2 regions of the Kitasatospora sp. NPDC058492 genome follow, and region 1 is predicted to be linked to the other one. Evidence: riboswitches for the same ligand, from Rfam matches in the RefSeq annotation. Region 1 holds a riboswitch; the other holds the start of a gene.

Region 1 (10,163 bases):
TGCAGGCCGAGCAGGATGGAGCCGTCCTGGCGGCGCAGGGCCGGCCAGGCCAGCGGCAGCACGGTGGCCAGGGTCACCGACGGGACGTCGCCGGTGGCGCCTTCGGCCACCCCGGCGGCCAGCGTCAGCGGCACCGTGGCGGCGGGCACCAGCTCGCGCAGCGCGACCCAGTCGGCCTCGCCCGCCAGGCCCTCGAACGGGCGGTGCACCAGCTCCTGCACCGCGTGCGAGGCCTCCCGGCCGTGACAGGCCTTGTACCGGCGGCCCGAACCGCAGGGGCAGTTCTCGCGGGCCCCCACCACGGGGACCTCGCCCGTGACGGCGGTGGTGGACTGACGCTGCGGCGCCTTCTTGGCGGCCTTCTTGCCCATGGTGCGGCTCTCCCGGGAACGGTGGTCCTTTGCTCCGGGCAGCCTACTGACGTTCCCCCGGCGCGCGGGCACGCGCCGGGCGGACGGGTGGGGGGCGCGCGTCGGTTCAGGCGCTGCGGGCGTCACCACCGGTGCGCCGGGCGTGCCGGGCCCGGGCGGGCAGCGCCGCCCAGACCGTCACCTCGCCGGGCGCGTCGCGCACGCCCCAGTCGCTGGCCAGCTGGCCGACGATGTTCAGGCCGCGACCGCCGCGCGAGGTCAGCGAGGGGCCGGCGGGCAGCGGCCGGGTGGTCGCGCCGCCGTCGGTGACCTCCAGGGTGAGCACGCCGTCGGCGTGCAGCTGCCAGCGGACCAGCACGCCGCCGTCCGTTCCGCTCCCGTGCTCCTCGCGCTCCCGGCCGCCCGTGGCGGGGTGCGTCCCGGAGGGGACGCCGACCAGCAGCTGGTCCACCACCTCGGCCCGCGCGCCGCGCCCCAGGGCCCGCAGCGGGCCGAGCGGACGGGCGTACCGACAGGCGTTGCTCAGCAGTTCGGAAAGGATCAATACGGCATCATCAATGACCGGCTCCGGTATCTGCCGGTCGCCGAGATCTCGACGCAGTCGGCGCCGTGCGACCCCGACACTCGCCGGGCCGTGCGGCACTGCCATGGTCGATGAAGTCGGCACTTCACGCGCCACCATCAACGCCACCCCCGGACCTCCTTCAGCGTATGCCGAGGGAGAGATGCCCCTTGGTAATGCGTCGGAAACGACCGCCGGACGATCCCGCGAGGACATTTCAAGCGATTGCGACCGAGGGTGGACCTGAGGTCATTCCGTGCTCACCCTGCGTCGCCCCGGTGCATGAATTCCGGCAATAACGGGCCCGGAAGGTTTGACTGCCGACCAGAACGATCAGGTTGTGTCCGGGCTTTGCGGGTGGATTTGCGGGCGGCCCGCCGCCCGACGGCGGATCACCGCCCGAGCTGCGCCAGGACCTCGGCGGGCCGGTTGGTGATGATCGCGGACACCCCGAGCTCCAGGCACAGTTCCACGTCGGCCGGTTCGTCCACGGTCCACACGTGCACCTCGTGCCCCAGCTCGCGCAGCCGCGTCACCAGCTGCGGGCGGGCCCGCACCAGGTCGATGCCCGGCCCGGCGATCCGCGCCCCGCCCGGCAGCGGGGAGCCCGGGCGCAGCCGGCCGAGCAGCGGCAGGGTCCGTTCGAACAGGAACACCCGCCGGTACTCCGGCGCCGAGGCCGCCACCCGGTCCAGCCCCACCGAGGAGAAGCTCATGATCCGGGCCGCTGGGCGCTCGCCCTCCCGGCTCGCGCCGATCTTGAAGCGTTCGAGCGTCCGCAGCAGCTCGGCCTCCACCCGGCCGCGGTAGCGCACCGGGTGCTTGGTCTCGATCGCCAGGTCCACCGGGCGGCCGCAGTCCACCACCAGCTCCAGCAGCCGCTCCAGCCGCAGCACGCCGCGCAGTTCGGGGTCGGTGCTGGGGCGGCCGGTCTTCCAGGCGCCGAAGTCGTACGCCTCCAGCTCGGCCAGCGTCATCGCCGAGACGGTGCCCTGGCCGTTGGAGACCCGGCCGATCCGGCGGTCGTGCACGCAGACCAGCTCGCCGTCGGCGGTCAGCCGGACGTCGCACTCGACCGCGTCCGCGCCCTCGTCGAGCGCGCGCCGGTACGCCGCCAGGGTGTGCTCGGGCAGGGCGTGCGAGGAACCGCGGTGGGCGATCACCTGGACGGGCGGCGTGGTGCGCGCCGCCGTCGAGGACGGGTCTGTGCTGGTCACGGGCCCCACGATAGGCGGCGGAAGTGACGCGCAGGCGAAGACGGCCCCAATCCGCGGGGCCGTCTTCGGTGCCGGTCGGTCAGCTCCGCGCCGCCCTGCGGGTCAGCGGGGTGAGCGCCCAGGTGACCAGGGCCGGCACCAGGAAGGCGAACAGCGAGGCCGACGTCCACTCCTGCGGGGTGAAGTCCAGGGCGTCCTGGGCGGAGGTCCAGAAGTCCGTCCACCAGCCGGCCACCGCGGTCGGCGCGATGAACTGGTAGACCGCGAAGCCCAGCACCCACGGCAGCAGCATCAGGCGGCGCGAGGGCGCGTCGGCGGAGAGGTTCCAGCCGTACCGGCCGGCGCCGAAGAAGTAGTCCACCGCCAGCACCGCCAGCAGCGGCACGAAGACCGAGCCGATCAGGCCGAGGAAGTTGGTGTAGGTGTCGGTGAACTTGTCGATCTGCAGGGCCAGCACGGTGATCAGCAGGCCGATCCCGCCGGTCAGCACCCGGCGGTCCACCTTCGGCAGCAGGTTCTGCACCGACATCGCGGTCGAGTACACGTTGGCGAAGGACTGGTCCGTCTCGCGCAGCACCAGCACCAGCAGGAACAGCCAGCCGGCCCAGACGCCGAGGAAGGAGTCGAAGATCCTGTTCGGGTCGCCGTCGGACTGCAGCAGGGCCATCAGGCCGAGCACGTAGCACCAGACCTGGGCGATCGTGTAGCCGGAGAAGCTGCCCCAGAACGCCGAGCGCGCGGTGCGCGAGTGCCGGGTGTAGTCGGCGGCCAGCGGGACGAAGGAGATCGACACCGCGATCATCGCGTCGGTGGCGCCCAGGAAGCCGTGCCAGTTGCCGGCGCCCGGGTCGGGCACCCCCTGGCGGCCCAACTGGACGGTGAAGTACACCATCGCGACGGCGACCGCACCGGCCACGAAGCGGCGCAGCACCGCGATCGAGCCCAGCGGCCAGATGGTCAGCGCGGTGGTCAGCGCGCCCGCCAGGAGCACGAACAGCCAGCGGTAGCCGTCGGTGTGGGCGACGGTCTGCGCGCCCACCGCGATCGTGAGCAGCTCGAACACGCCCCAGCCGACGCACTGGACGATGTTCAGCACCGTCGGGACGTACGACAGCCGGGTGCCGAACAGCCCGCGCAGGTTCGCCATCGCGGGCGCACCGGTACGGGCCCCGATCAGCGCGGCCACGCCGAGCATCGCGGTGCCGACCACGGTGCCGGCCACGATCGCGGTCACCGCGGCGGCCAGCGACAGCTCGCTGCCCTTGGCGCCGAGCACGGTCGCGGCGGTGGAGAAGCCGATCAGGCTGACGCCCAGGTTCATCCAGAGCGCGAAGTGGTCCCGGAAGCGCAGCGTGCGCGGCGGCTCGGTGTCCAGTACGAGCGGTGCCTCGGCACGCTCCGGGCGGTCCAGGACGGCGGTCGCCGTGTCGGTGGGGCCCGGGCGACCGCTGTCACCGCTGTCACCGTCGTGAGCGGTCGGGGACGGTTCGGGGAAACCCTTGGACGCGGGCGCGCCCGAAGAAGAGGATGGCGAAGCAGGCGACATGGCCGATACTCCCTACGCCGGCATTACCCGGACAGGTTCCGGCGGTCTGCGCCCCCTCGACGGTCCGCCCACGATCCCGTGGCGTACGGTCGACCAGCGCACTCTCAGCCTGGTCGGTCCAAGCTCCCGCGTGTCAGTTGTGAGCGACAGGCTAACCGGCCCGGGGGTGAACGCCAAGGCCACGGGGTGTGCGGCCCGCATCGCGGGACGTCCGGCGGAGGTGGGGGAGCCTCCGGTCGTCGGCCTGGTCGCCGGTTCGGCCGTCGAGTTGCTCGTCGGCTCGGTCGTCGGCTTGGTGATCGGCTCGGTCGTCGGCGCAGGACAGCCTGGTCGGCGGCCCGGCTGTCGGCGGCGGCTAAGGATTCTTATGAGTTATTCAGAGGGGTCCTTACGGCAATCGAATCGGCAGTACGAAAAACTATGGTCCTTGGTTCTGTCAGCTATGGAGGTCGTTCGTGAGCACCGAGCGCGAGGTTGGGCCCACCGGGCCGCAGGGGGAGCAGCCCTCGGGCGGCCAGGCGGCGGCTGTTCCCGCTTCCGACGGCCACGCCTCGGGCGGGCACCAGCCGACACTGGCCTTCGGCCGGGTCCCCGAGCCCGCGGCCGCGCCGGCCGCCGAGGCCGCACCGGCTGAGGCCGCGCCGACCGAAGGCGCGCCGACCGATGGTGTTCCGGCCGAGGGCGGGTACCAGCCCACCGTGGCCTTCACCAAGGTCCCCGCGCCGGAGGCGGCCCCGCAGGCCCCGGCCGCGCCGGTCGCCGACGCGCCGACCGCCCCGGTCGACGCCGCCACCGGCTACATCGACGCGCCGCCGCCCGTCCTGCCGCCCGCCCCGCCGGTCCCGGCCGCGCCGGCGGTACCCGTCGCACCTGTCGCACCCGTCGCCGAGAGCCCGGCCCTGCCGCCGGGTGCCAACCCGTACGCCACCCCGGCCCACGGCGTCCCCGCCGCCGGCCCGCACGACCCGTACGGCACCCCGGCCGCACCCGGCGCGCCCGCCGCGCACCCCGCGCCCGGCCACCACCCGTTCGGCGCCGGCCAGCCGCTCGGCGGCTGGGGCGCCGCCCACGACGCCGGCGGCGGCGCGGGCTACCCGGGCGGCCCGGCCGGACCGCTCGGCTACCCGGCCGACTACCCCGGCGGCCCCGGCGGCCCGCGCAAGAAGCGCGGCGGCCTGGTCGCCCTGATCGCAGCCGTCGCGCTGGTCGCCGGCGTGGCCGGCGGGGCGCTCGGCGTGACCGTCGCGGACCGCAACGACCGCACCAACAGCGCCGACGACCACCGCAGCACCACCGTCCAGGCCAGCAACACCCAGAAGAACGAGCCCGCCCCCGGCTCGATCGCCGGCATCGCGCAGAAGGCGCTGCCCAGCGTCGTCACCATCAAGGCGCAGGGCAACGGCGAGTCGGGCACCGGCACCGGCTTCGTCTTCGACACCGAGGGCCACATCCTCACCAACAACCACGTGGTCGCGCCGACCCTCAACGGCGGCAAACTGACCGTCAAGTTCGCCGACGGCACGTCCTACAACGCGTCCGTGCTGGGCCACGCCGAGGGCTACGACGTCGCCGTGGTCAAGATCGACAACCCGCCGAAGAGCAAGCTGGCCCCGCTTCCGCTGGCCGACTCCGACAAGGTCAACGTCGGTGACGCCACCGTCGCGATCGGTGCGCCGTACGGCCTGGAGTCCACCGTCACCAGCGGCATCGTCAGCGCCAAGGACCGCCCGGTCGCCTCCGGCGACGAGACCGGCGGCCAGTCCTCCTACATGAACGCCCTGCAGACCGACGCCTCGATCAACCCCGGCAACTCCGGCGGCCCGCTGCTCGACTCCAGCGGCTCGGTGATCGGCATCAACTCGGCGATCCAGTCCAACGCCTCCGCCAACGGCCGGGCCGGCAGCATCGGCCTCGGCTTCGCCATTCCGATCAACCAGGCCAAGTGGGTCGCCGACACCCTGATCAAGACCGGCAAGCCGGTCTACGCCAAGCTCGACGTGCTGCGCAACGACGACTACAAGGGCGACGGCGCGCAGATCCAGACCCGCGACATCCAGGGCCAGCCGGCCGTCACCCCCGGAGGCGCCGCCGACAAGGCCGGTCTCAAGCCGGGCGACGTCATCACCAAGCTCGGCGGAGTCCCGATCGACAACGGCCCCGCCCTGGTCAGCCGGATCTGGACGCACAAGCCCGGCGAGACCGTCGACGTCGAGTACACCCGCAACGGCCAGCAGTTCAACACCAAGGTCACCCTCGGCCAGCGGGACGGCGACAGCTGACCCCCACCCGCACGAAACGGTGTGCACCGAACCCCGCCGGACCCGTTAGGCTGACCTCCGCCTGGAGAGCTGCCCGAGCGGCCTAAGGGAACAGTCTTGAAAACTGTCGTGCGGTGACCCCGTACCGTGGGTTCGAATCCCACGCTCTCCGCTGGTTGGAGAACCACCTGCTCAGGGCGGGTGCCGAGATCACTCGGCACCCGCCTTTCGCGTTTGCGGCCGGCGGGGGTTGACCCTGACACGGTGGCAGGGGGTGGAGTGGGGGCACCATGTTGAACATCGGAGACTTCGCCAGCCACGGCCGGGTGTCGGTGCGGATGCTGCGCCACTACGACGCGATCGGGCTGCTGCGGCCCGCCAGGGTGGACCCGGTCAGCGGGTACCGGTCCTACGAGGCATCCCAACTCGCCCGGCTCAACCGGGTGATCGCGCTCAAGGAGCTCGGCTTCACGCTGCAGCAGGTGCGGGCCGTCCTGGACGAGCAGGTGGACGCGGCCGAACTGCGCGGGATGCTGCGGCTGCGCCGGGCCCAACTCGCCGAGGCGATCGCCGCGGACGAGCAGCGGCTGACCAGGGTGGAGGCGAGGCTCCGGACGATCGAGAGCGAGGGGAGCATGTCCGCACACGACGTCGTGCTGAAGCGGGTGCCGTCCGTCCGGGTGGCCGAACTGACCGCGGTGGCCGCGAGTTACGAGCCGGAGGACATCGGGCCGGTGATCGGCCCGCTGTTCGCGGAGCTGTGCCGGCGGCTGGCCGAGGCCGGGATCGCCGGGGCGGGCCCGTCCGTCGCCCGGTACGAGGACGTGCCGGAGGGCGAGGGCACGGTGCTGATCCGGGTGGCCGTCCCGGTCGGGCCGGCGGTGGAGCCGGGCCGGTACGGCTTCGCGGTGCTCGACCTGCCGCCGATCGAGGAGGCGGCGACGGTCGTGCACCGCGGCTCGATGGACGAGGCGATGGGGAGCTTCCAGGAGCTGGCCCGTTTCATCGACGCGAACGGCTACCGCTCGGCCGGCTACGCCCGGGAGCTCTACCTGGAGTGCCCGGACGACCCGGCGCGGTGGGTCACGGAGTTCCAGGAGCCGGTGGTCCGCCGGTAGGCCCTGCCCGGCCGAGGCCCGTGCCCCGCAGATCCCGCCGGGGCCCACTTGCCGGGCCTTCGGCGGGCGGGCAGAGTGCGGTGGAGGCGGCGGGCGGCGAGTGGAGGCGGCGATGGGTGACCTGACGGACCGACTGGCGCAGGGCCTTCCGGCCGGGGCCGTGGTGGTGGATCCGGACGTGACCGCCGCCTACCGCCATGACATGGCCGGCTTCTGCGCCGCCGGTGCGCCCGCCGTGGTGGTGTTCCCGGAGACGGTCGAGCAGGTGCAGCACGTGCTGCGCACCGCCACCGCGCTGCGGGTGCCGGTGGTGCCGCAGGGGGCGCGGACCGGGCTGTCGGGGGCGGCGAACGCCGTGGACGGCTGCATCGTGCTGTCGATGGTGAAGTTGAACCGGATCCTGGAGCTCGACCCGGTGAACCGGATCGCGGTGGTCGAACCCGGCGTGGTGAACGCCGAACTGTCGCGAGCAGCCGAGGAGTTGGGGCTTTCGTACCCGCCGGACCCGTCCAGCTGGGAGTCCTGCACGATCGGCGGCAACATCGGCACCGGCGCGGGCGGGCTCTGCTGCGTGAAGTACGGCGTCACCAGCGAGTACGTGCTCGGCCTGGACGTGGTGCTGGCGGACGGGCGGCTGCTGTCCACCGGGCGCCGGACGGCCAAGGGCGTGGCCGGGTACGACCTGACCCGGCTGCTGGTCGGCTCGGAGGGCACGCTGGGCGTGGTGGTCCGGGCGGTGCTCGCGCTGCGGCCCGCGCCGGCGCCGCAGCTGGCGCTGGCGGCGGAGTTCCCGAGCGCGGACGCGGCGGGCGCGGCCGTCTGCGAGGTGATGGCGCGCGGCCTGACCCCGTCGCTGATGGAGCTGATGGACGCGGTCAGCGTGCGGGCGGTCAACGACCTGGGGCGGATGGGGCTGCCGGAGACGACCCGGGCGCTGCTGCTGGTGGCCTTCGACGGGCCGGACCGGGAGGCCGGGCTGGTGCGGGTGGCGGAGCTCTGCCGGGAGGCCGGGGCGACCGAGGTGGTGCCGGCCGAGGACGAGGCGGAATCGCAGCTGCTGCTGGAGGCCCGGCGACTGGCGCTGCCCGCGCTGGACCGGTTGGGCACCACGATGATCGACGACGTGGCGGTGCCGCGCTCCCGGCTGGCCGAGATGCTGAACGGTGTGGCGGCGATCGCCGAGCGGCACGCGCTGACCATCGGGGTGGTCAGCCATGCCGGGGACGGCAACACCCACCCGATCGTGATCTTCGACGGCTCGGACGAGGAGCAGGCTGCGCGGGCGCAGCGCTCCTTCGACGAGATCATGGCGCTGGGGCTGGAGCTGGGCGGCACGATCACCGGGGAGCACGGGGTGGGGCTGCTCAAGCGGGACTGGCTGGCGCGCGAGCTGGGGCCGGTCGCGCTGGACCTCCAGCGACAGCTGAAGGCGGTCTTCGATCCGCTGGGAATCATGAACCCGGGCAAGATGGTCTGATGGTATTCCCCCCTATTCCAGTACGACTTTCCGATGGTCTGGGAATGGCTAGAAAAGTCGACATGGGAGGGTAGTCGAACTTTTTGGGGGCGCGTTTCCTGATTTTCCTGCGCCGGGGTGGTGCGCCTGGTGGTTCGCGTGATGGCGAAGCGCCCTGCCTGGGGGGTCCTCCGAGAGGTCGCCGTTCGGGCAAAGTGCCAGCTCAGAGAGGTATGTCGGCGCACTGTCCGATTTTCGGTCCGTTATGCGCAGCCCGGGTGGATATCACGCTAACGGGCGAAAACTGCCCCGCCGACTAGTGCTTTGTCGATTTGTTGCGGAAGTCTGTCTCTCGGCGTCGCAGCCAGCAGGTGTTCGTCTGGCCGGCGAACTCCCGCACCCCTTGCTCGACAATTGCACGATTTACAGCTTCTTGGAGGCTCTCATGGCTCGCATCCACACCCGCCGGGTGGCCGGACTCCTGCTCGCCGCCCCGCTCGCGGCCGGCCTGCTGCTGGCCGGCGCCGGCGCTGCGGCCGCCGACAACGGTGCGGGCGCCGCCGCCGGTTCCAACGCCGGCGTGGTGTCCAACGTCGGCACGGGCAACGTCTTCGGCGGGGTCGACGGCAACTACATCTCCACCCAGCAGACCGCCACCGGCGCCGGCGCCTCGAACCAGAACAACACCCTCGCGGTGAAGGACAACGCGGGCACCATCCTGGCCGGGCAGTCCAACAAGAACATCAACGTCGTGTTCGCCCCGATCTTCCACTGATCCGATCGGGCACCACCGACGGCGGGGGCGCCGGAGGTGGGCGGCCGCGGGTGAGCTGAGCGCTCGCGGAGGGGCTCGAACCAGTCTCCGGGCGGAATTCCCGCCCGGGCGCGGATCAGAACAGCGCATGACCGGCCAGCGGAAAGGGTCGCCGTGAAGCCGGCCTCGTGGGCGGTGCCGCCATCGGCACCGCCCACGAGTGCGTCCGGAGCCGGGCGCGAACCGCACGGGCCCGCTCGTCGCCGGCTGCCAGGCGCCGCCAGCTGTCCGGCACCGCCGACATCGCCGGCTGCCCGACACCGCCGGCACCGCTCGGGACCGCCCGCCGAGGCCCGCCCGGACGCCCCGAACGCGTCCAGCGAGGGCCCGCGCCCGGAGCCGTCGGTGCTCGGCGGTACGGTTGCGCTCCGACAGCGCACCACGTGCCCGGGCCCGGGAACCACGGCCCGGCCGGGGCGGCGACCGCGGCAACCGGAAGAGAGGGCGCGCGATGGCGGCGGAGGAGGAGGGCCTGACCGGCCCGGGCGAGGCCTGGCCTGCACCGGAGCCGGATCCGCGACCCGGGCCGGACGCCCGCCGGGAGCCGGCCGAGCACCGGCCCGAGCCGAAGTCCGTGCCCGAGCTGCTGCTCGGCCGCCCGCCGATGGCCCGCCCGCTGCCGACCTTCGACGCCGAGGCCGCGCCCGCCGAGCCCGGCCCGCTGTTCGTGGACTGGCTCGCCACCGCGCTGGCCGCCGGCGTGCCGGACCCGCAGGTGGTCACCCTCTCCACGGTCGACGCGGACGGCCTGCCGGACGCCCGGGTGCTGGTGCTGCGCGACGTCGACGCGTCCGGCACCGGCTGGGTCTTCTCCGCCGCCG
Region 2 (10,163 bases), on a different contig from region 1:
GGGGTGCGGCGGTGCAGCAGGGCGAACGCGGGCGCGTCGGGAGCGGTGAGGCGGGCGAGCAGGTCGGCGGTGGCGGTCACGGAGCGGCTTCCTTCCGGGGGACTGGTGAGGTGCGGTGCTGGGATCCGCTCCCGGAGGGCCGTCTGCGCATACGCCGACGGCCGCCCCGAGGGGCGGCCGTCGTGTTCGTCTAGGAACGCGCGATCGGTGGGCCACCCTTGGGGGAGGCCCACCACCAGGAGTGGGTGTGGGGCGCGTGCATGGTTCGAGCGTAGCGGATCGTGCGGGGAGGGTGAGCCCGGTCACGTGTTTGTCCGAGTTATGTCTCACCCCTCGGGCAATGGTCACGAATCGCTCGGGTCACCCCGTAGCCTTGGTGGTGTGACCGTGACGACTGAGACATCGAGGACTGGCCACTCCTGGCAGTCCCTGCCCGCGGCGCAGCAGCCTGAATGGCCGGACCAAGAGGCTCTGCGCAAGACCCTTGCCGAGCTCGCCTCCTATCCGCCGCTCGTGTTCGCCGGCGAGTGCGACCAGCTGCGCGCCCGGCTCGGAGCCGTGGCGCGCGGGGAGGCCTTCCTGCTGCAGGGCGGTGACTGTGCCGAGGCCTTCGACGGCGTTTCGGCGGAGCACATCCGCAACAAGCTGAAGACCCTGCTGCAGATGGCCGCCGTGCTGACGTACGCGGCCTCGGTGCCGGTCGTGAAGGTGGGCCGGATCGCCGGCCAGTACTCCAAGCCGCGCTCCAAGTCGACCGAGACCCGCGACGGCGTGACGCTGCCGGTCTACCGCGGTGACTCGGTGAACGGCTTCGACTTCACCCCCGAGTCCCGCATCCCGGACCCGGAGCGTCTCAAGCGGATGTACAACGCGTCCGCCGCGACGCTGAACCTGGTGCGCGCGTTCACCACCGGTGGTTACGCGGACCTGCGCCAGGTGCACGCCTGGAACCAGGACTTCGTGCGCAACTCGCCGGCCGGCCAGCGCTACGAGCAGCTCGCCCGGGAGATCGACAACGCCCTGGCGTTCATGAACGCCTGCGGTGTGGCGCCGGAGGAGTTCAAGACCGTCGAGTTCTTCTCCTCGCACGAGGCGCTGATCCTCGACTACGAGACCGCGCTGACCCGCGTGGACTCGCGCACCGGCGAGCTGTACGACGTCTCCGGCCACATGGTGTGGATCGGTGAGCGCACCCGCCAGCTGGACCACGCGCACATCGAGTTCGCCTCGAAGGTCCGCAACCCGATCGGCGTCAAGCTCGGCCCGACCACCTCGGTCGACGAGGCACTGACCCTGATCGAGAAGCTGGACCCGGAGCGCGAGCCGGGCCGCCTCACCTTCATCACCCGGATGGGCGCGGGCAAGGTCCGCGACCACCTGCCCACCCTGGTGGAGAAGGTCACCGCGTCCGGCGCCCAGCCGGTGTGGATCTGCGACCCGATGCACGGCAACACCTTCGAGGCCTCCAGCGGCCACAAGACCCGCAGCTTCGACGACGTGCTCGACGAGGTCAAGGGCTTCTTCGAGGTGCACCGCGCGCTGGGCACCCACCCGGGCGGCATCCACGTGGAGCTGACCGGCGACGACGTGACCGAGTGCGTCGGCGGTGGCGACGAGGTGCTGGTCGACGACCTGCACCAGCGCTACGAGACGGCCTGCGACCCGCGGCTCAACCGCAGCCAGTCGCTGGACCTGGCGTTCCTGGTGGCGGAGATGTACCGCGGCCAGTGAGCTGCCACGGGTGAGCCGCCGCCGGCGGGTCACCGGTGAACGAATGTGACGAAAGCCCCTCCGGATTCGGGGTCCCCGAGCCCGGAGGGGCTTTTTCGTACCCGGATCGCCGGGTAAGGTGAGGCTTAGTGAAGTAAGGCAAGCCTTAGTCAAGATCGTTCCGCCGGTCGGCGCCGCACCACCCTGGAGAGTCCGCGATGTACGTGTGCATGTGCCATGCGGTCACCGAGGACCAGGTGAAGAAGGCGATCGACGCCGGTGCCGAGACCCCGCGTCAGATCGCCCGGGGCTGCAAGGCCGGCACCGACTGCGGGTCCTGCGTCCGACGGATCCAGGCCCTGCTCGGCGAGCACGGCGCCCGGCCCTGCCCGACCGCCCGCCTCGCCGCGAAGCTCGGCCTGGCCGACCCGCAGGCCCAGGCCGCGCCCGCGCCGGTGGCCGCCGCGGCTCCCGCCGCCCCGGCCCTGGTCGCCCCGCTGCGCGCGGCCTGAGGACTCGGCCTGAGGACTCGGCCTGAGGGCTCGGCCTTGAGGGCTCAGGACTCCGGCTGCTCGATCACCTGGGCGAGGTAGAGCGCCTCGCCGAGCTTCTCCAGGAGCTCCAGCTGGGTGTCGAGGTAGTCGATGTGGTGCTCCTCGTCGGCCAGGATGTCCTCGAAGATGTTCGCCGAGGTGACGTCGTTCTTGGCGCGCATCACGACGATCCCGCGCTTCAGCCGGTCGATCGCCTCGACCTCGATCTGGCGGTCCGCCTCGAACATCTCCTTGACCGTCTGGCCGATCCGGACGTGGAACAGCCGCTGGTAGTTCGGCAGCCCGTCCAGGAAGAGGATCCGGTCGGTGAGGGTCTCGGCGTGCTTCATCTCGTCGAAGGACTCGTGCCGGGTGTACTTGGCGAGCTTCGTCCAGCCGAAGTTCTCCTGCATCTTGGCGTGCAGGAAGTACTGGTTGATCGCGGTGAGCTCCGCGGTGAGCTGCTCGTTGAGGAACTCGATGACCTCTGGGTCGCCCTGCATGGCTGGTGCCTCCCTGCGCTACGGCCTGTTGTGACTCCTGCGCTGCGCATCCTGGCATCGAAATGGGAGGAAATTCCAGTAAGTTCACACTCACTAGGACATGTTTCGGAATATCCGATTTGAGCTGATACGGGCTCGACCACCGGTTCTTGGGGATGGGGCGCGTGGCCGCGCGAAGGGGCGCGCACGGCGCGTCGACCGCCGTCTGTCACCATGGAGTCATGGGTCAGTCCGAACAAGAACCGCTTCCGCCGTCTGACCCGAGGCTCCCCCCGGGGCAGCGCGTGCAGCGCGGCTGGCCCGCCCTGCACTACGGGCCCGTACCCCGCTTCAAGCCGCTGACCTGGGACCTCCAGGTGTTCGGCGCGACCGCCTCGGCGGAGAAGCACAGCTGGGACTTCGAGGCCTTCCACGCCCTGCCGCGCACCACCGTCGTCGCCGACCTGCACTGCGTCACCAAGTTCACGCTGCTCGGCAACGAGTGGTCGGGCGTGCCGGCCGCCGCCCTCCTCGACCTGGAGCCCCCCGCGCCCGGCGTCACCCACGTGATGGTCTGGGCCGAGTACGGCTACAGCGCCAACCTGCGGCTGGCCGACTTCGCCGACCCGCGGACGATCTTCGCCACCCACCGCAACGGCGAGCCGCTGACCGCCGAGCACGGCTTCCCCGTCCGGCTGATCGTCCCCGGGCTGTACGCCTGGAAGGGCCCCAAGTGGGTCCGCGCGGTGGAGTACATGCGGGCCGACCGCCGGGGCTTCTGGGAGGAGCGCGGCTACCACAACCTCGCCGACCCGTGGCGCGAGCAGCGCTACTCCCACCAGGAGGAGCCGGGCGACGGCCCGCTGCGCTGAGGGCGGACCGACGTTCGGAGGAATCCCCTTAGAGTCGGAGGAATCCCCTTAGAAGAAGGGGAAGTTGACCGTCACCGCGGTGTGCTGTGGGCGCCGCTCGCCGGCCGCCGGGGACTGGCCGGACACCTTGCCCGTGCCGAACAGGTTGACCCCGCTGGTCTGCATCGTGAAGCCGGCCGCCTGGAGCGCCTTCGCCGCGTCGTCCTTGCTCATCCCGGTGACGTCCGGGACGGGCACCATGCCCTTGCTGACCACCAGCGAGACCGCGGTGTTCTCCTGGAGCAGCTGCCCGGCCGCCGGCGAGCTGCTGATCACCACGCCCTCCGGCACGGTGTCGTCGTACGTCCCGGTCACGCCGCCCCTGGTCAGCTGGGCCGCGGTCAGCGCGTCGGCGGCCTGGTCGGCGGTCTTCCCGGTCAGGTCCGGCACCGCGATCCGCTTGGGGCCCCTGGAGACGGTGACCGTCACGGTGTCGCTCTTGCGGGTCCGCGCACCCACCCCGGGGTCGGTGGCGATCACCTGCCCGGCCGGGACGCTCTCGCTGAACGCCTCGACGAAGCGGCCGTGCATGCCGTCCTTGTCCAGGATCCGCTGGGCCTCGGCCCGGTCCTTGCCGAGCACGCCGGGCACCGGCCCGTACAGCCCCTCGGACAGCCCGTACGTCGCGCCGCCGACCGCCAGCACCAGGGCGGTCAGCGCGGCCGCCCAGATCAGCGGCTTGCGGGGGAGGCGGCGCAGCAGGCCGGGCCGGCGCCCGCGCACCGGGGTCGGCTCGTCGTACGGGCGCGGCTCGACCAGCAGCTGGTCCAGCAGCTCCGCCGGCACGTCCAGCACGCTGGTGGGCTCCGGTGCCGCGGCGTCGACGGGCCCCGTCGGCGGCTGGATCACCGAGGTCGGCTCGCTGGTCGGGTAGCGCGGGCTGGGCCGGGTGGAGGCCGGCGGCTCGGCGTCCAGCTCGGCGGGGGTGAGCGTGCGGCGGAGCCGCTGGAGGGCGGCGAGCAGTTCGACCGCGTCGTACGGGCGGGCCTCGGCCGTCCGGGCGCAGGCGCCGGCCACTATGGCGTCCAGCCCGGGGCCGACGGCCGGGGCGATCAGCGAGGGGGCGGGGACGTCCTCGTGCAGGTGCTTGTACATGACCTGGACGGGGTTGTCGCCGGTGTGCGGGCGGCGGCCGGTGAGCATCTCGTAGAGCAGGATGCCGGCCGCGTAGACGTCGACCCGCTGGTCGGTGGGGGCGTCCGGGAGGATCTGCTCGGGGGCCAGGTAGGAGACGGTGCCGAGGACCGTGCCGCCGGTCGCGGTGCTGGTCGAGGTGGGCGCGCCGTCGGCGGTGCCGAGGACCCGGACCAGGCCGAAGTCGGCGACCTTGACCAGCCCGTCCTCGGTGATCAGCACGTTCTCGGGCTTGACGTCCCGGTGCACCAGCCCGGCCCGGTGGGCGGCGCCGAGGGCGGCCAGCACCGGCTCCAGCACGTCCAGCGCGGCCCGTACGGACAGTGCGCCGCGGTCGCGCAGCAGGTCCCGCAGGGTGCGGCCGGGCACGTACTCCATGGCGAGGAAGACGTTCGCGCCGTCCGCGCCCTGGTCGAAGACGTTCACCACGTTCGGGTGGGAGAGCCGGGCGACGGCCTTGGCCTCGCGGATGAACCGGGCGGTGAAGCCGTCGTCCCCGGCCAGCGCGGGGTGCATCACCTTGAGGGCGACGACCCGGTCGAGCCGGGTGTCGGTGCCCTTGTAGACGGTGGACATCCCGCCGGTCGCGATGCGCTGCTCGACCCGGTACCGGCCGTCGAGCAGGGTACCGATCAAGGGGTCGTGCAGTGCCATGTCCACCCGGAGAGTCTAGGGCGTGCCTTCAAACCCCCGTCGTCCGCCCGGAGGGCGGGCGTGGCGGCGTTGGGGTGCGTGCATCGCAAGGCGGAGGAGGGAGTCCATGCGGTGGGGGCACCTCCCGGCCGAAGGCTGGGGGCCATCGGCGACCGACGACAACGCGGCGAGGTGCGTGCCCCGGCGTCGGCGCGCAGGCGGGGGTTTGAAGGCACGCCCTCGGGCTCCGGCGGCAGCGGGGCCCGGAGGACATCGCCTCCGGGCCCGGCTGTGCCCGGTTTGTGACACGGCACACGCGGCGGGTGCCCGGGCGCCAGGGCGTCAGAACGCCGGGTGCTCGCGGGTGTCCAGCTCCGCCCGGCCGGCCATCGCCGAGGAGGCCTCGGCGTGGAACCGGCGCGGGATGCGGCCGGCCCGGTGGGCGAACCGGCCCGCCTCGGCGGCGTGCCGCATCGCCTCGGCCATCAGCACCGGGTCCTGCGCCCTGGTCACCGCGGAGGCGAGCATCACCGCCGCGCAGCCCAGCTCCATCGCCAGCGCGACGTCCGAGGCGGTGCCGGCGCCCGCGTCCAGGATCACCGGGACGCCCGCGCCCTCCACGATCAGCTGGAAGTTGTGCGGGTTGCGGATGCCCAGGCCGGAGCCGATCGGCGAGCCCAGCGGCATGATCGCCGCGCAGCCGACGTCCTCCAGCTTGCGCGCCAGCACCGGGTCGTCGTTGGTGTACGGCAGCACCGTGAAGCCGTCGTCGACCAGGGTCTCGGCGGCGTCCAGCAGCTCGATCGGGTCCGGCAGGAGGGTCCGCTCGTCGGCGATCACCTCCAGCTTCACCCAGTCGGTGCCGAGCGCCTCGCGGGCCAGCCGGGCGGTCAGCACGGCCTCCCCGGCGGTGAAGCAGCCCGCCGTGTTGGGCAGCACCCGGATGCCGTTGCGGGTCAGCACGTCCAGGACGGAGCCCTGGGTGCCGGCGTCGACCCGGCGCATCGCCACGGTGGTCAGCTCGGTGCCGGAGGCCAGCAGTGCCCGTTCGAGGATCTCCAGGCTGGGTGCGCCGCCGGTGCCCATGATCAGCCGGGAGCCGAAGGACGCCCCGGCGATGGTCAGCAGGTCGTCGGCCATGTCAGCCTCCCTGGACGGCGGTGAGGATCTCGATCCGGTCGCCCGCCGACAGTTCCGTGGCCGGCCACGAACTGCGCGGCACCACGGCCTCGTTGAGGGCGGCGGCGACGCCGCTGTGGGCGGCGCTGAGGGTGGCCACGACCTCCGCGAGGGTGGTCGTGGTGGACACCCGGCGGGGCTCGCCGTTGACGGTCAGCGCGATCTCGGCCGGTGCGGTCCGGGCCGGCGTGGTCTGGGCCGGTGTGGTCTCGGGTGGTGCGATCTCGGTCATGCGGAGGCCTTCGTGGTGGAGCGGTCGGGGGAGAACCGGGTGGGTGTGAACGGCTGTGCGAGCTCGGGGAGTTCGCCGGTCGCCAGGTACTCGGCGAGCAGGTCGGCGGTCACCGGGGTGAGCAGCACGCCGTTGCGGTAGTGGCCGGTGGCGGCGACCAGCCCTGGCAGCGCGGTCGGGCCCAGCAGCGGGGCGTTGTCCGGCGAGCCGGGCCGCAGCCCGGCCGAGGTCTCCAGCAGCGGGAGTTCGGTGATGCCCGGCACCAACTCGTGGGCGTCGCGCAGCAGTTCGTACACCCCGCCGGCGGTGACGGTGGTGTCGTAGCCCTGCTCCTCGGTGGTCGCGCCGATCACCAGCTCGCCGTTCTCCCGGGGCACCAGGTACAGGTGCTGTCCGCGCACCACCGCGCGGACGTTGCGGGACAGGAACGGCCGGTACGCCTCGGGGATCCGCAGCCGCAGGATCTGCCCCTTCACCGGGCGGACGGCCGGCAGCACGCCCTCCGGCAGTCCGGGCAGCCGGTGGCTGTGCGGGCCGGCCGCGAGCACCACCTGGTCGGCCCTCCGGGTCTCGCCGGTGCCGAGCCGGGCGCCGACCGCGCGGCCGCCCTCGACCAGCAGCCCGACGGCCTCGGCACGGTGGACCACGACCCCGGCGAGCTCGCAGGCGGCCACCAGGGCGGTCAGCAGCCGGCGGGGATCCACCTGGTGGTCGTCCGCGACGTGCAGGCCGCCGCGCACGCCGGGGGCGAGCATCGGCTCCAGCCTGCGGGCCTCCCGGCCGGTCAGCCAGGACGAGTCCAGGCCGAGTCGCTGGTGGAAGGCGTGCAGCTCGCGCAGTTCCTCGCGGTCGTCGGAGTCCAGCGCGACGGCGATCGTGCCGCACCGGCGGTACCCGGTGTCCAGGCCGCCGCTCGCCTCGGTGAGCTCGGCGGCGAAGTCCCCGTACCGCTGGTTGGAGGCCATGCCGAGGCGCAGCAGCGGTTCCTCCCCGTACTGCAGCTCGGTGACCGGGGCGAGCATCCCGGCCGCGACCCCGGCCGCCCCGCCGCCGGGGGAGGGGTCGACCACGACGATGTTCCGCAACCCGCGCTGCGCGGCGCGCCAGGCGACGGCGAGGCCGATGATGCCCCCGCCGATCACCAGCACGTCGGCGTGGGTTTCCTCGGGCAAGCGTGACAAGGCTGCTCTTCTCCCTTCGCCGGAATGACCCGGATCAGGTTCGGACGGTCGCGGGCCGTGCCAGCCCGCCTCTCAGCCCGGTACGCCGGGCTCCCGTGATGGTGCCCCCACCATAACGCCGGGGGCGGGCCCGGCCGAAGGCCCGTACGCGGGGTGGACGGGCCGGTGGCCCCGGCAGGGCGCTGAGTACAGTGACGGGCGTGGCAGAGCTGAACGCAACGGATCAGGTGGTCGTCGTCGGGGCCGGGCTGGCCGGGGCGCAGTGCGCCCTGAAGCTGCGGCAGGGCGGCTGGCGGGGGCGGATCACGCTGGTCGGGGAGGAGCCGCACGCGCCGTACGACCGGCCGCCGCTCTCCAAGGACGTGCTGCTCGGCAAGGCCGACGCCACCACCCTGGACATCGACTACCCGCACCTGGGCATCGAGCTGCTCACCGGCCGCCGCGCCACCGGCCTCACCCCCGGCGTGCTGCACACCGACGCCGGCGACCTCCCGTACGACGCCCTGGTGATCGCCACCGGCGCCACCCCGCGCGCCCTGCCCGGCGCCGAGCGCGCGCACCTGCTGCACACCCTGGACGACGCGCTGGCGCTGCGCGCCCTGCTGCGGCCCGGCCTGCGGCTGGTGCTGGTCGGCGCGGGCTGGATCGGCGCCGAGGTGTCCACCGCCGCCCGCGCGGCCGGCTGCGAGGTGACGGTGGTCGAGGCGGGCCCGGCGCCCGTCCCCGGCGCGCTGCCGGCCGAGGTCGGTTCGGCGATGGCCGCCTGGTACGCCGAGGCCGGTGTCGACCTGCGCTGCGGGGTCGGCGTGGCTGCCGTCGAGGAGGGCGCGGTGCTGCTCGCGGACGGCTCGCACCTGCCCGCCGACGAGGTCGTGGTCGGCGTCGGCGCCCGGCCCGCGACGGGCTGGCTGGCCGGTTCCGGCGTCGAGCTGGACGGCACCGGCGCCGTCCTGGTGGACGGGCGGCTGCGCACCGGTCTGCCCGGCGTCTTCGCGGCCGGGGACTGCGTCAGCTACCCGTCCGCCCGCTCCGGCGCCCGGCTGGCCGTCCAGCACTGGGACCACGCGTTGCAGTCCGGCGAGGCCGCGGCGGCCGCCGTCCTCGGCGCGGACGCGCCGCCGTACGACCCGGTGCCGTACTTCTGGTCGGAGCAGTTCGGCCGGATGGTCCAGTACGCCGGGCGGCACGCCGAGGGCGACGAACTGCTGTGGCGCGGCGGCCCGCAGGACGCCTCCTGGACGGTGCTCTGGCTGCGCGACGGGGTGCCGAGCGCGCTGCTGGCCGTCGACCGGCCGCGCGATCTGACCCAGGGCCGCCGGCTGATCGAGCGCGGCACCGCGCTGGACCGGGCCCGCGCGGCGGACCCCTCGGTGCCGCTGAAGTCGGCGGTCGCGGGGTAGCGGCTGGTGCGCGGGGGGCTGTGGAGGTGGCAGTCTGGTGGCGTGAGTGAGATTGAAAGCAAGATTGAAGCCCTGGTTTCCGAGTGGATGTACCTGCCCGACATCTCGGAGCAGTGGGGGGTGCGCGTCACCGAGGTGCGCGACCTGGTCCGCACCGGCGGGCTGATCGCCGTCCGGCGGGGCCCCAACAAGTCGCTGCAGGTCCCTGCGGCGTTCATCGACGGCCAGGGGCTGGTCAAGCACCTGTCCGGCACCCTGACCGTGCTGCGCGACTGCGGTTACAACGACGTGGAGATCCTGGAGTGGCTCTTCACCGAGGACCCGTCGCTGCCCGGCAGCCCGATCCAGGCGCTGCAGGAGAACCGCGGCACCGAGGTCAAGCGGCGCGCCCAGGCGATGCTGATCTGATGGCGGCGGACACGCCGCGCCGGCGGCTGGCCGACGCCCGGCTGTACCTGTGCACCGACGCCCGCCGGGAGCAGGGCGACCTCGCCCAGTTCCTGGACGCGGCGTTGGCGGGCGGGGTGGACATCGTCCAGCTCCGGGACAAGGGCCTGGAGGCCAAGCAGGAACTGGAGGCCCTGGAGGTCTTCGCGGACGCCTGCCGCCGCCACGGCAAGCTGCTGGCCGTCAACGACCGCGCCGACGTCGCGCACGCGGCCCGGCCGGACGTGCTGCACCTCGGACAGGACGACCTGCCGGTGCCGGCCGCCCGGGCGATCCTCGGCGACGAGGTGCTGATCGGCCGGTCCTGCCACGCCGAGTCCG

What was found. A riboswitch is a leader RNA that binds a small molecule or an ion and turns the genes downstream of it on or off. The one in region 1 is predicted to bind thiamine pyrophosphate.
Region 2: another riboswitch for thiamine pyrophosphate. It lies ahead of thiO (glycine oxidase ThiO); the one in region 1 lies ahead of ACFWPI_RS35825 (purine-cytosine permease family protein).

What each region holds. Positions count from the first base shown of each region.
Region 1 is NZ_JBHXMU010000086.1:5,438-15,600, reverse strand. Features, by position in the region: gene ACFWPI_RS35840 (DUF5926 family protein) at 1-371, opposite strand, end outside; gene ACFWPI_RS35835 (ATP-binding protein) at 478-915, opposite strand; gene ACFWPI_RS35830 (glycerophosphodiester phosphodiesterase family protein) at 1,326-2,150, opposite strand; gene ACFWPI_RS35825 (purine-cytosine permease family protein) at 2,230-3,696, opposite strand; TPP riboswitch at 3,689-3,836, opposite strand; gene ACFWPI_RS35820 (S1C family serine protease) at 4,152-5,975, shown strand; tRNA gene ACFWPI_RS35815 (tRNA-Ser) at 6,039-6,126, shown strand; gene ACFWPI_RS35810 (MerR family transcriptional regulator) at 6,245-7,072, shown strand; gene ACFWPI_RS35805 (FAD-binding oxidoreductase) at 7,185-8,549, shown strand; gene ACFWPI_RS35800 (hypothetical protein) at 8,974-9,303, shown strand; gene ACFWPI_RS35795 (pyridoxal 5'-phosphate synthase) at 9,794-10,163, shown strand, end outside.
Region 2 is NZ_JBHXMU010000029.1:87,314-97,476, forward strand. Features, by position in the region: gene ACFWPI_RS20490 (anthranilate synthase family protein) at 1-80, opposite strand, end outside; gene ACFWPI_RS20495 (class II 3-deoxy-7-phosphoheptulonate synthase) at 322-1,731, shown strand; gene ACFWPI_RS20500 (bacterioferritin-associated ferredoxin) at 1,929-2,222, shown strand; gene bfr (bacterioferritin) at 2,267-2,746, opposite strand; gene ACFWPI_RS20510 (molybdopterin-dependent oxidoreductase) at 2,968-3,597, shown strand; gene pknB (Stk1 family PASTA domain-containing Ser/Thr kinase) at 3,646-5,424, opposite strand; gene ACFWPI_RS20520 (thiazole synthase) at 5,746-6,543, opposite strand; gene thiS (sulfur carrier protein ThiS) at 6,545-6,814, opposite strand; gene thiO (glycine oxidase ThiO) at 6,811-7,986, opposite strand; TPP riboswitch at 7,990-8,102, opposite strand; gene ACFWPI_RS20535 (NAD(P)/FAD-dependent oxidoreductase) at 8,187-9,395, shown strand; gene ACFWPI_RS20540 (Rv2175c family DNA-binding protein) at 9,438-9,803, shown strand; gene thiE (thiamine phosphate synthase) at 9,803-10,163, shown strand, end outside.